Regions from separate parts of the Ewingella allii genome, predicted to be linked through region 3. Evidence: predicted binding sites of a transcription regulator. Region 3 holds the regulator's gene; each other region holds the start of a gene.
What was found. The regulator Fur, encoded in region 3, represses iron uptake genes when iron is present. The targets are predictions, from matches to a motif close to ATAATAATGAGAACNACTATCAA.
Positions count from the first base shown of each region.

Region 1: the regulator Fur is predicted to act here: its motif matches at 1,256-1,278, upstream of SBO83_RS18925 (TonB-dependent siderophore receptor).
Region 2: the regulator Fur is predicted to act here: its motif matches at 1,151-1,173, upstream of SBO83_RS05915 (TonB-dependent siderophore receptor).
Region 4: the regulator Fur is predicted to act here: its motif matches at 959-981, upstream of SBO83_RS07535 (TonB-dependent siderophore receptor).

Region 1 covers NZ_JAWUDN010000010.1:130,515-132,720, reverse strand. Annotated here, with positions in the region: gene SBO83_RS18925 (TonB-dependent siderophore receptor) at 1-1,077, opposite strand, end outside; gene SBO83_RS18920 (class I SAM-dependent methyltransferase) at 1,451-2,107, shown strand.
Region 2 covers NZ_JAWUDN010000001.1:1,252,829-1,255,034, reverse strand. Annotated here, with positions in the region: gene chaB (putative cation transport regulator ChaB) at 1-24, shown strand, start outside; gene SBO83_RS05920 (gamma-glutamylcyclotransferase) at 341-1,030, shown strand; gene SBO83_RS05915 (TonB-dependent siderophore receptor) at 1,195-2,206, shown strand, end outside.
Region 3 covers NZ_JAWUDN010000001.1:265,475-267,680, reverse strand. Annotated here, with positions in the region: gene fldA (flavodoxin FldA) at 1-346, shown strand, start outside; gene fur (ferric iron uptake transcriptional regulator) at 627-1,082, shown strand; gene chiQ (ChiQ/YbfN family lipoprotein) at 1,290-1,628, opposite strand; gene chiP (chitoporin ChiP) at 1,667-2,206, opposite strand, start outside.
Region 4 covers NZ_JAWUDN010000002.1:182,071-184,276, forward strand. Annotated here, with positions in the region: gene SBO83_RS07535 (TonB-dependent siderophore receptor) at 1-890, opposite strand, end outside; gene SBO83_RS07540 (ABC transporter substrate-binding protein) at 1,060-2,196, shown strand.

The sequences.
Region 1 (2,206 bases), on a different contig from region 3:
CAACTGGTTATCCACGGCCACGCTGTCCAGAGAGGAGGTTTCGCCACTGTAGTAGCGATTCATCAAGGTGCGATCGGCATTCCAGCCAGCCTGATAAACCTGATCCAACTCGGTGTTGGAGTGGGTGTAGCTGGTGTTTTGGCGGAATGACCATACGTCGTTAAACGCGTGGCGGAATTCGTAGCTGTAAATCTGCTCCCAGCGTTTGAACTGGTTCAGCGAAGATTCGCCGTCGAAGAAGCCACGGCTCAGGCGATCGCCGTACAGGCTGCCATCGGCTGGCACGGCGGCGTGATAGCCACCGGACGGGTCTTTTTGCAGATAAGCGCGCAGTAACAGGGAGGTGTTTTCATCCGGTTGCCACATCAGCTGTGGAGAGATCGCATAACGCTCTTCACGCTGGTGGTCGTACTGGGTGTCGCTGCTGCGAGTCATGCCGGTCAGGCGGAAAGCCCACTGGTCATTGATGGCGTTGGTGTAATCGAACGCGCCGCCCTTGGTGTTTTGCGTGCCGCCTGACAGGCGGAAGTGGCCTTCTTCAGTGAATTGCGGGCGCTTGGAGGTTTCCATCACGATGCCGCCCGGAATGCTCTGGCCGTAGAGGGCAGAAGATGGCCCTTTCAGCACGTCGATGCGCTCAAGGAACCAAGGGTCAACCTGAATGGAGTTGTAGCTGCCGCCGTCGCTCAGAATACGCAGGCCGTCGAGGAAGGTGTTGTTGACGTCGCCGCCGTGGAAACCGCGCAGAGAGATGGTGTCATAACGCGTCGCGCCACCAGCGAAGTTGGTGAATACGCCCGGCGTATAGTTCAGCGCGGCGTTAACGGTGGTGGCGTTCTGGTCGTCCATCTGCTGACGAGTCACTACTGACACAGCCTGACCGGTGGTGATGATCGGCTGATCGGTTTTGGTTGCTGTACGACTGGTTTTCGCGTTGTAACCCTGAGTCGGCGTGTCGGCAGTTTGTGGCGGAGCTGCGGTCACAACAACGGTATCTTCAGCGAATGAGGCAGCAGGAAGCGTCAGCGCCACGGCGCACAAGAGCACCGAGCGTTTTAGAGGGAAGGCCAACAACATATTCAAAGTCCCTATAGATATCGAGATGAAATATCGAGTTATGAAAAAAGTGTGTGTAAAAAGCCCATGACATCGTCATGTGAACTAAAAGCTGGGCATTCGCGGGGAGTTATTCCCACAACAAAAACACCCGCTCAAAGTGGGTGTTTATTCATAACTTACGTGAATGCTAAACTTAATGATAATTGTTATCATTATTGTTTTTCAATTTCAAGGGAACTTTTAATAAAAATTTAAAATGAGGTTGTTTTTTATCCTCATATTTATCATGGAATTGGCCTCATTTTGTTCGGTTACGGCTTAAGTCAATATTGCTTGTTAATAAAATGTTAAGTAAATTTTTGGCAATGATTCAACATGTGCGGAGAAGCTAATGAGTGAAAAATGGCAGCAAGTTGATAGCTATATCGTGGATAAATTGGTGGGCAGTGACGATACGCTGAACGCGATTTTGCAAAATAATACGCGAGCCGGGCTGCCCGCACACGACGTGGCACCTAATCAGGGGAAACTTCTGGCGCTGTTTGCTCAAATGGTCGGAGCAAAACGCATTCTGGAGATCGGCACATTGGGCGCATATAGCACGGTGTGGCTGGCCCGCGCTTTGCCGGAGGGCGGGGAGGTGGTGACGCTGGAGGCCGACCAACACCATGCACAGGTGGCGCGGCAAAATATAGAACTGGCGGGTTTGCAATCGCGCATCAAACTGCACCAAGGCCCGGCGCTGGACACTCTACCGAAGCTAATTGATTCAGGCCCGTTCGATATGATTTTCATCGACGCCGACAAACCGAATAATCCTCATTACCTGCAATGGGCGCTCAAGCTCTCACGGCCCGGTACATTGATCATCGGTGACAACGTGGTGCGCGACGGCGAAGTGGTTAATCCCGCCAGCGACGACGATCGCGTGCAGGGCGTTAGAAGCTTCTTCGACCTGATTGCCGAAGAGCCGCGCTTGAGTGCCACCGCGCTGCAAACCGTCGGCAGTAAAGGCTGGGATGGCTTCTTGCTGGCCCGTGTTTTGTAATAAATTAAGTAATTACTCAAATATCCCTAAACCTTTGCCCTAAATTTCCGATAAGAATTCCGTACTTGGTTGTTCTATTTTAATTTTTAGGGTTAATAA
Region 2 (2,206 bases), 990 kb from region 3:
GATAAATGGCATCCCAAAAAGTAATGCATACCTTGGCTTTCTTACACTAAAAAGCTTTCCGCCCGGCCCTCGTGCCGGGCTTTATTTGTCTCTCATTGCCATTCCCGCCGCGCATTTATCAATGTTCACTAAATGTTCATCATATTTTCGTTTTGTGATCACCTTCAATCTTGATTGCTGACGCAGAAACGCATAAGGTTTGAACTATTAACGACATAAAGAAATTCTTATGTTTTTTTCCTTTTTTAGAGCGTTAAAAAGGAATAAAGCGCAATAACGGAGAAAACAGCGTCAACAGTATGGCAAGTTCTATAAGCAGTGGTTTTGAAGGAGGCGATGAATGTTAACCCGAGATTTTCTGCGTAACGCAGATTGCAAAACAGCATTCGGCAGCATCGACGAGTCGATGTTATTGACCTCCGAACAACGTTCCGCCTCGCTCGATTGCACGCTGGCGCGACGCCCGGACAATAGCCCGGTATGGATATTCGGTTACGGCTCTCTGATGTGGAATCCGGTGTTTGACTCGGATGAGGCGCGCCCGGCAACACTTAACGGCTATCACCGCGCTTTCTGTCTGCGCTTGACCTCGGGACGCGGGACGCACACCCAGCCGGGTCGCATGCTAGCGCTAAAAGAGGGGGGCCGCACCACGGGTCTGGCGTTCCGCCTGCCGGAAGATAAGCTGCGAGAAGAGCTGGAACTGCTGTGGAAACGTGAAATGGTCACCGGCTGTTACTGCCCGACGTGGTGCGAGCTGGATCTCGACGACGGCCGCAAAGTGACCGCGCTGGTGTTCATCATGGACCCGGCACACCCGCTGTTTGAAGCTGACACCTCATATCAGGTGATCGCGCCGCTGATTGCCAAAGCCAGCGGGCCGCTCGGCACCAACGCGCAATACCTGTTCGCGCTGGAGAAAGAACTGCAAACCTACGGTATGCGCGACGACTGCATGAGCGAACTGGTTAATCAGGTGCGCATGCTGCTGGCGGTATCTCCGGCAGAAGGGGTTCCCGGCCTCGGCTAAGACTTACTGCTGCAATTAACGCAACCCACTAAACCGCCATTGGATGCACTTCAAAAGGCGGTTTTTTTTATTACCAATTTTATTGCAATCGAGCAGTCAATGCGCATAATCCCAATCTTTATGAGAATCATTGGCATTCTCATTTTGTTCATTGGGGAACCTCTATGCAAACGTCACACCGCTCACCGTCGGCGGGTCGCCTGACCCGTAGCCTATTATCCGTGCTTATCTGTTCGGCTATCACTGCACCTCTGGCCCACGCCGCTGCGCCATCGCCAGCTGCGCCAGACAGCGTGAGCAGCCTAAAGGGAGAAGATACCCTGACCGTCACCGCCGTGGCGGATGACTTCAAGGCTGGGGGCAACACCCCGGTGCCAGCCTATCTTGACGGCGGCGTGGCGAACGGCGGAAGGTTGGGGATCTTGGGCGAGCAGGATGCTAAAAACGTGCCGTTCAACGTGATTAGCTTCACCGACAAACTGATTCAGGACCAGCAGGCGCGCTCGCTGGCCGACGTGCTGAGCAACGATGCCTCGGTGCAGAGCGGCTACGGCTACGGCAACTTCTCCGAAACCTTTATGGTGCGCGGCTTCTCGCTCAATGGCGATGATATCTCCTACGGCGGCATGTACGGCGTGCTACCGCGTCAGGTGGTCGCCAGCAACTTCGCTGATCGCGTCGAGCTGTTTAAAGGCTCCAACGCCTTTATCAACGGCGTCACCCCGGGCGGCAGCGGGGTGGGCGGTGCGATTAACGTCGAACCCAAACGCGCCTCTTCCGCACCACTCACTCGCGTCACGATGGATTACACCAGCTCCTCGCAGATTGGCACCGGCATTGACGTCGGCCGCCGCTTTGGCGACAACGACCAGTGGGGCGTGCGCGTCAACGCCCTGCACCGCGAAGGGGACGCGGCGGTGGACGATGAATATCGCCGTACGACCCTTGGCTCTATCGGCCTGGACTATCGCGGCGATCGTTTCCGCAGCTCACTCGACCTTGGCTATCAAAAGCAGGTCGTCGGCAATGGCCGCCCGCCGGTGTATCTCAGCCCGACGCTGACCAAAGTTCCAGATGCGCCATCATCAACCCTTAACTACGCGCAGCCCTGGTCGAACACCCATACCGAGAACGAATTCGGCATGTTGAAAGGGGAGTATGACCTCACCGATCACT
Region 3 (2,206 bases):
AGCACAGTGTGACTGGGACGACTTTTTCCCATCGCTGGAAGAGATAGATTTCGAAGGTAAGCTGGTTGCCCTGTTTGGCTGTGGCGATCAGGAAGATTATGCCGAATACTTCTGTGATGCGATGGGCACCGTGCGTGACATCATCGAGCCACGCGGCGCGGTTATCGTAGGACACTGGCCAACAGCCGGTTATCACTACGAAGCCTCTAAAGGTATGGCGGATGACACTCACTTCATCGGCCTGGCGATTGACGAAGACCGTCAACCAGAACTGACCAATGAGCGCGTGGATGCATGGGTGAAACAGATCACCGAAGAATTAAGTTTAGCTGAAATCATTGGCTGATCATGAGCTGATAGCAAGAAAGGCCCTGAGTCGTTGATTACACGTCGAAAGGGCCAATCTATTACTGAAATTAACAATTTAACCGCTACAAAATTGTAACTTTCAGCGGTATCAAGGTACACTTAGATCTTGGTTTATTCTATTGATCAAGCCGTTGCGATCTGATCGCGACAGTCGTGAAAAGTGTGATCTTCGTTAACAGATCCCCCTATTCACCATGAACTGATACCACAGGCTTCATGCCTCAACGTGACAAGCATAGTAACAGGACTGAATCCGCATGACTGACAATAATACCGCACTGAAGAAAGCTGGCTTAAAAGTCACGCTTCCGCGACTTAAGATCCTGGAAGTGCTGCAAGCGCCGGAAGGTCATCACGTCAGCGCGGAAGATTTGTACAAACAATTAATTGATATGGGTGAAGAGATTGGTCTGGCGACGGTTTACCGCGTTCTGAACCAATTTGATGACGCAGGTATCGTTACCCGTCATAACTTCGAAGGCGGCAAATCTGTTTTCGAACTGACCCAACAGCATCACCACGACCACCTGATTTGCCTTGATTGCGGCCGCGTTATTGAATTCCGCGATGAGTCAATCGAAGCACGTCAGCGTGAGATTGCGAAGAAACATGGCATTAAACTGACTAACCACAGCCTCTATCTGTACGGCCACTGCGAACTGGGTGACTGCCGTGAAGATGACAGCCTGCATAACGATAAACCAGCACTGTAATTGCAGTTCTGTAGTCATGCGTTATGTTCTGCCTGAGATGGAGCAGAACTAAAATTAGCCGCTGAAAAGCGGTTTTTTTTATGCCTAATTTCCTCCCCGCTCGATTCAGACATTAAAAAACCCCGATCTCTGCATCCGAAATCGGGGTTCTTCATTGTGGCTGGCGGCAAGGCTGACTGCCCTGCCGCTTGCGCCCGTCAACTCACCTTACTTCATGGCGCTCGGCGAGTTGTTGGCTTTGATCTCCTGCCAGATTTTACCGCAATCCTCGGCATAGCTTTGACCATCGCCGGTTTTACGCGCCGTCAGGCATTTCTGGTAGTCGATAACCCGCACGGTTTCTTTCTTCGCAAACGCCTCATGGGCTTTCTCTTTCTGCAGCGATTCCAGAATGGTCTGGCAGGTCGCTAGCTTATCGGCTTCGCCATTCGAGGTATTGATACAGTTGGTGTAAGAGTGACGAAGCTGGTCGGCCTTACTGGCACTCGGGTCAGAACAAGCGCCTAGCAAAGCGACAGAAGCCACCACCAACAACATATTTTTAATCGATTTCATTTTCATTATTTTTTACCCAGAGTCCGATATTAGAAAATGGTGAATGGCGCAATAACAATGAACTTCACGTCTTTCTCATCCTGGAAGATGTTGCCGTAGCCACCGCCCCAGCTTGGGATGTCGGAATGGTTGTCATACTGGGTATAGTGAAGCTTGAACAAGGTGCCTTTGGCACGGCCGCCCTGCACGGTGTACAGCGCATCGAGGCTCCACGCACTCTCTTTCAAGCGCTGGCTCTGGTCGTAAATCGGGTTGGAGCTTGGTTTTGCATCCCACGCATAAACGTAAGAACCGCCCACCGCGAAGCCCGGAAGATCCCATTTCGCCAAGTCATACAGCACGCCCGCGTACAATGCTTTTTCGCCGTTGGCGTTGAAGTCGGAACGGTTGTCCCACCACACGTCAAGACGGCCGTTAGAAGAAGAATAGGTAGGGGTCATGCGTTGCAGGAAATAACCTTGGTTACCATCGGCCTTAACCATGGTGCCTTCCAGACGCCAGTTAAATTGCCCGGTGGTGTAGCCGAAGGTCAGCGCCTGCAACCAAGCCATGCCGTCGTACAGACTGTT
Region 4 (2,206 bases), on a different contig from region 3:
TGGTCAAAACGGCGCACCGACTGGAACGGGTTGTCTTTATACTGCTGCGCGGTCAGGCCGCCCGGCATACCGGCGCTGGCGTTGTAGTAATGGAAATTAGCCAACAACTCATCTTTTTCAGTGAAGTTGTATTTGGTTTTGAACATGAAATCATCGATGTCAGTGTTATCGTTGTTTTCGCGATAACCCTGACCATGCAGGCCGGAATAGAGCAACTCCGCGCCTAAGCCGTTATCCGCCGTGCCGCCCACCGAGGCGCTGGTTAGGGTTTTCAAGCCGCCGTGCGCCGCGCCTTCAGTTTGGGTGCTGACATCGCCGCCGAAAGTTTTAGGAATGTCTTTGGAAACGAAGTTAATCACCCCGCCGACGTTCTGCGGCCCGTAGCGCACCGCCGCGCCGCCGCGAATCACGTCAATCGACTGGATGTTGCCCATAGACAGGGGTGCCATGGAGAGCTGTGGCTGACCATAAGGCGCCACCGCCAAAGGTACGCCGTCCATCATGATGGTGGAACGCGGGGAGAGGCGAGAGGTTAAGCCACGCACGCCGATGTTCAGAGATATGTCACTACCGCCGGTGCCGTTGTTTTCCTGTACCTGAACGCCCGGCGTGCCGCGCAGCGCTTCGCCAATGGTTTCAGCCCCTTTTTCACGGATCTGCTTTTGGTCGATAATAGTCCGCGCGCCAGGGTGATCGAGCACCGCCGTTTCATTGTCGCCGCTGTCTAACCAGTTACCTACCACGGTCACAGAATCCGTTCTGTCTTCCGGCGTGGCGGTGGTCGATGGCGTGGCTGTGGCTGGCGTTTTGGTGTCGGCTGCTGATGCGTAATAAGGAAGTGCGATGGCCACGGCCGTGGCAAGGACTGAAAGGCGGTAACGCGCTGACATATCTTGTTTTTTCCTGTTATAAAAAGTGTTAACTTTAGGTAAAGAACGTATGTTTAATGCTAATTGTAATGAGAATTGTTTGCATTATAATCAGGACTGTAAGTATTAGTAAATACTGTGTTTTTTGAAGATTTATCCCCATTCAAGCCGTCTTTCAGGAAGACCTCTTATGCTCGCGAAAACATTGCCGGCCCTACTGTTATTAGGACTGAGTAGTCTGGTGTCTTTTGTTGCTCAGGCTGACCCCATCACGCTGACCGATGTCACCGGTCGGCAAGTGGTATTGCCTAAACCTGCGGAGCGGGTCATTTTGGCCGACTCACGCGCCATTCAGGCTCTTCAGCTGGTTCATCCTACTAAGCCATTCGAGTCAATCATTGCCTGGGATAACGCGCTAAAAGCCAAAGCCCCTGACCTGTTTGCTCTTTACAAGAACGACTACCCAGAGCTGGCAAAATTACCGATGCTGGAGAACGCCTACTACAGCGATTTCAGCGTGGAGAAAACCGTAGGTTTGAAGCCTGACCTGATTATTTTTGATGCGGGCGTAAAGAAGAAACTGGAAGAGAGCCGGGTTCTTGAGCAATTAACCAAGATTGGCGTGCCGGTGGTGTTTATCGATTTCCGCCTGCATCCGCTGACCAATACCGTGCCGAGCATTCGCCTGTTAGGTCAGGCGCTGGGCAATGAGCAGCAAACCGAAGGCTTCTTACACTTCTACCAGTCGCGCATCGACATGATTAACCAGCGCGTAGCGACCCTGACCGACCAGCAGAAGCCAAAAGTGTTTATCGAACGTCACGCGGGCATGACCGGCGAAGAGTGCTGTTTTACCTACGGAAAAGGCAGCTTTGGTGAGTTTATTCAAACCGCGGGCGGGGTGAATCTGGGCAGCGCGCTGTTTGCGGGCAAAAGCGGCACCATTAATCTGGAGCAGCTGATCACCAGCAAGCCGGACGCTTACCTGATGACCGGCGCGGACTGGAGCAGCAGCTTTAAAGAGAGTATCGGCGTGCCTTTGGGCTACAACGCTGACGCCGCGCTTTCGGCGCAACGTCTGGACAAGCTGATGGCGCGCAACGGCGTCAACGTGCTGGATTCCATCAAGCAGCATCGGGTGCTGGCGGTTTATCATCAGTATTACGACAGCCCGCTGAACATTTTTGCTATTGAAGCCATCGCCAAATTCCTGCACCCAGAGCTGTTCAAAGATCTCGACCCGCAGGCCGATTTGGATATGGTGCATAAAGAGTTCTTGCACCAGCCGTCTAAGGGCCTGTTCTGGCTGGCAGCTAAGCCTCAGTAACTGATTTTCG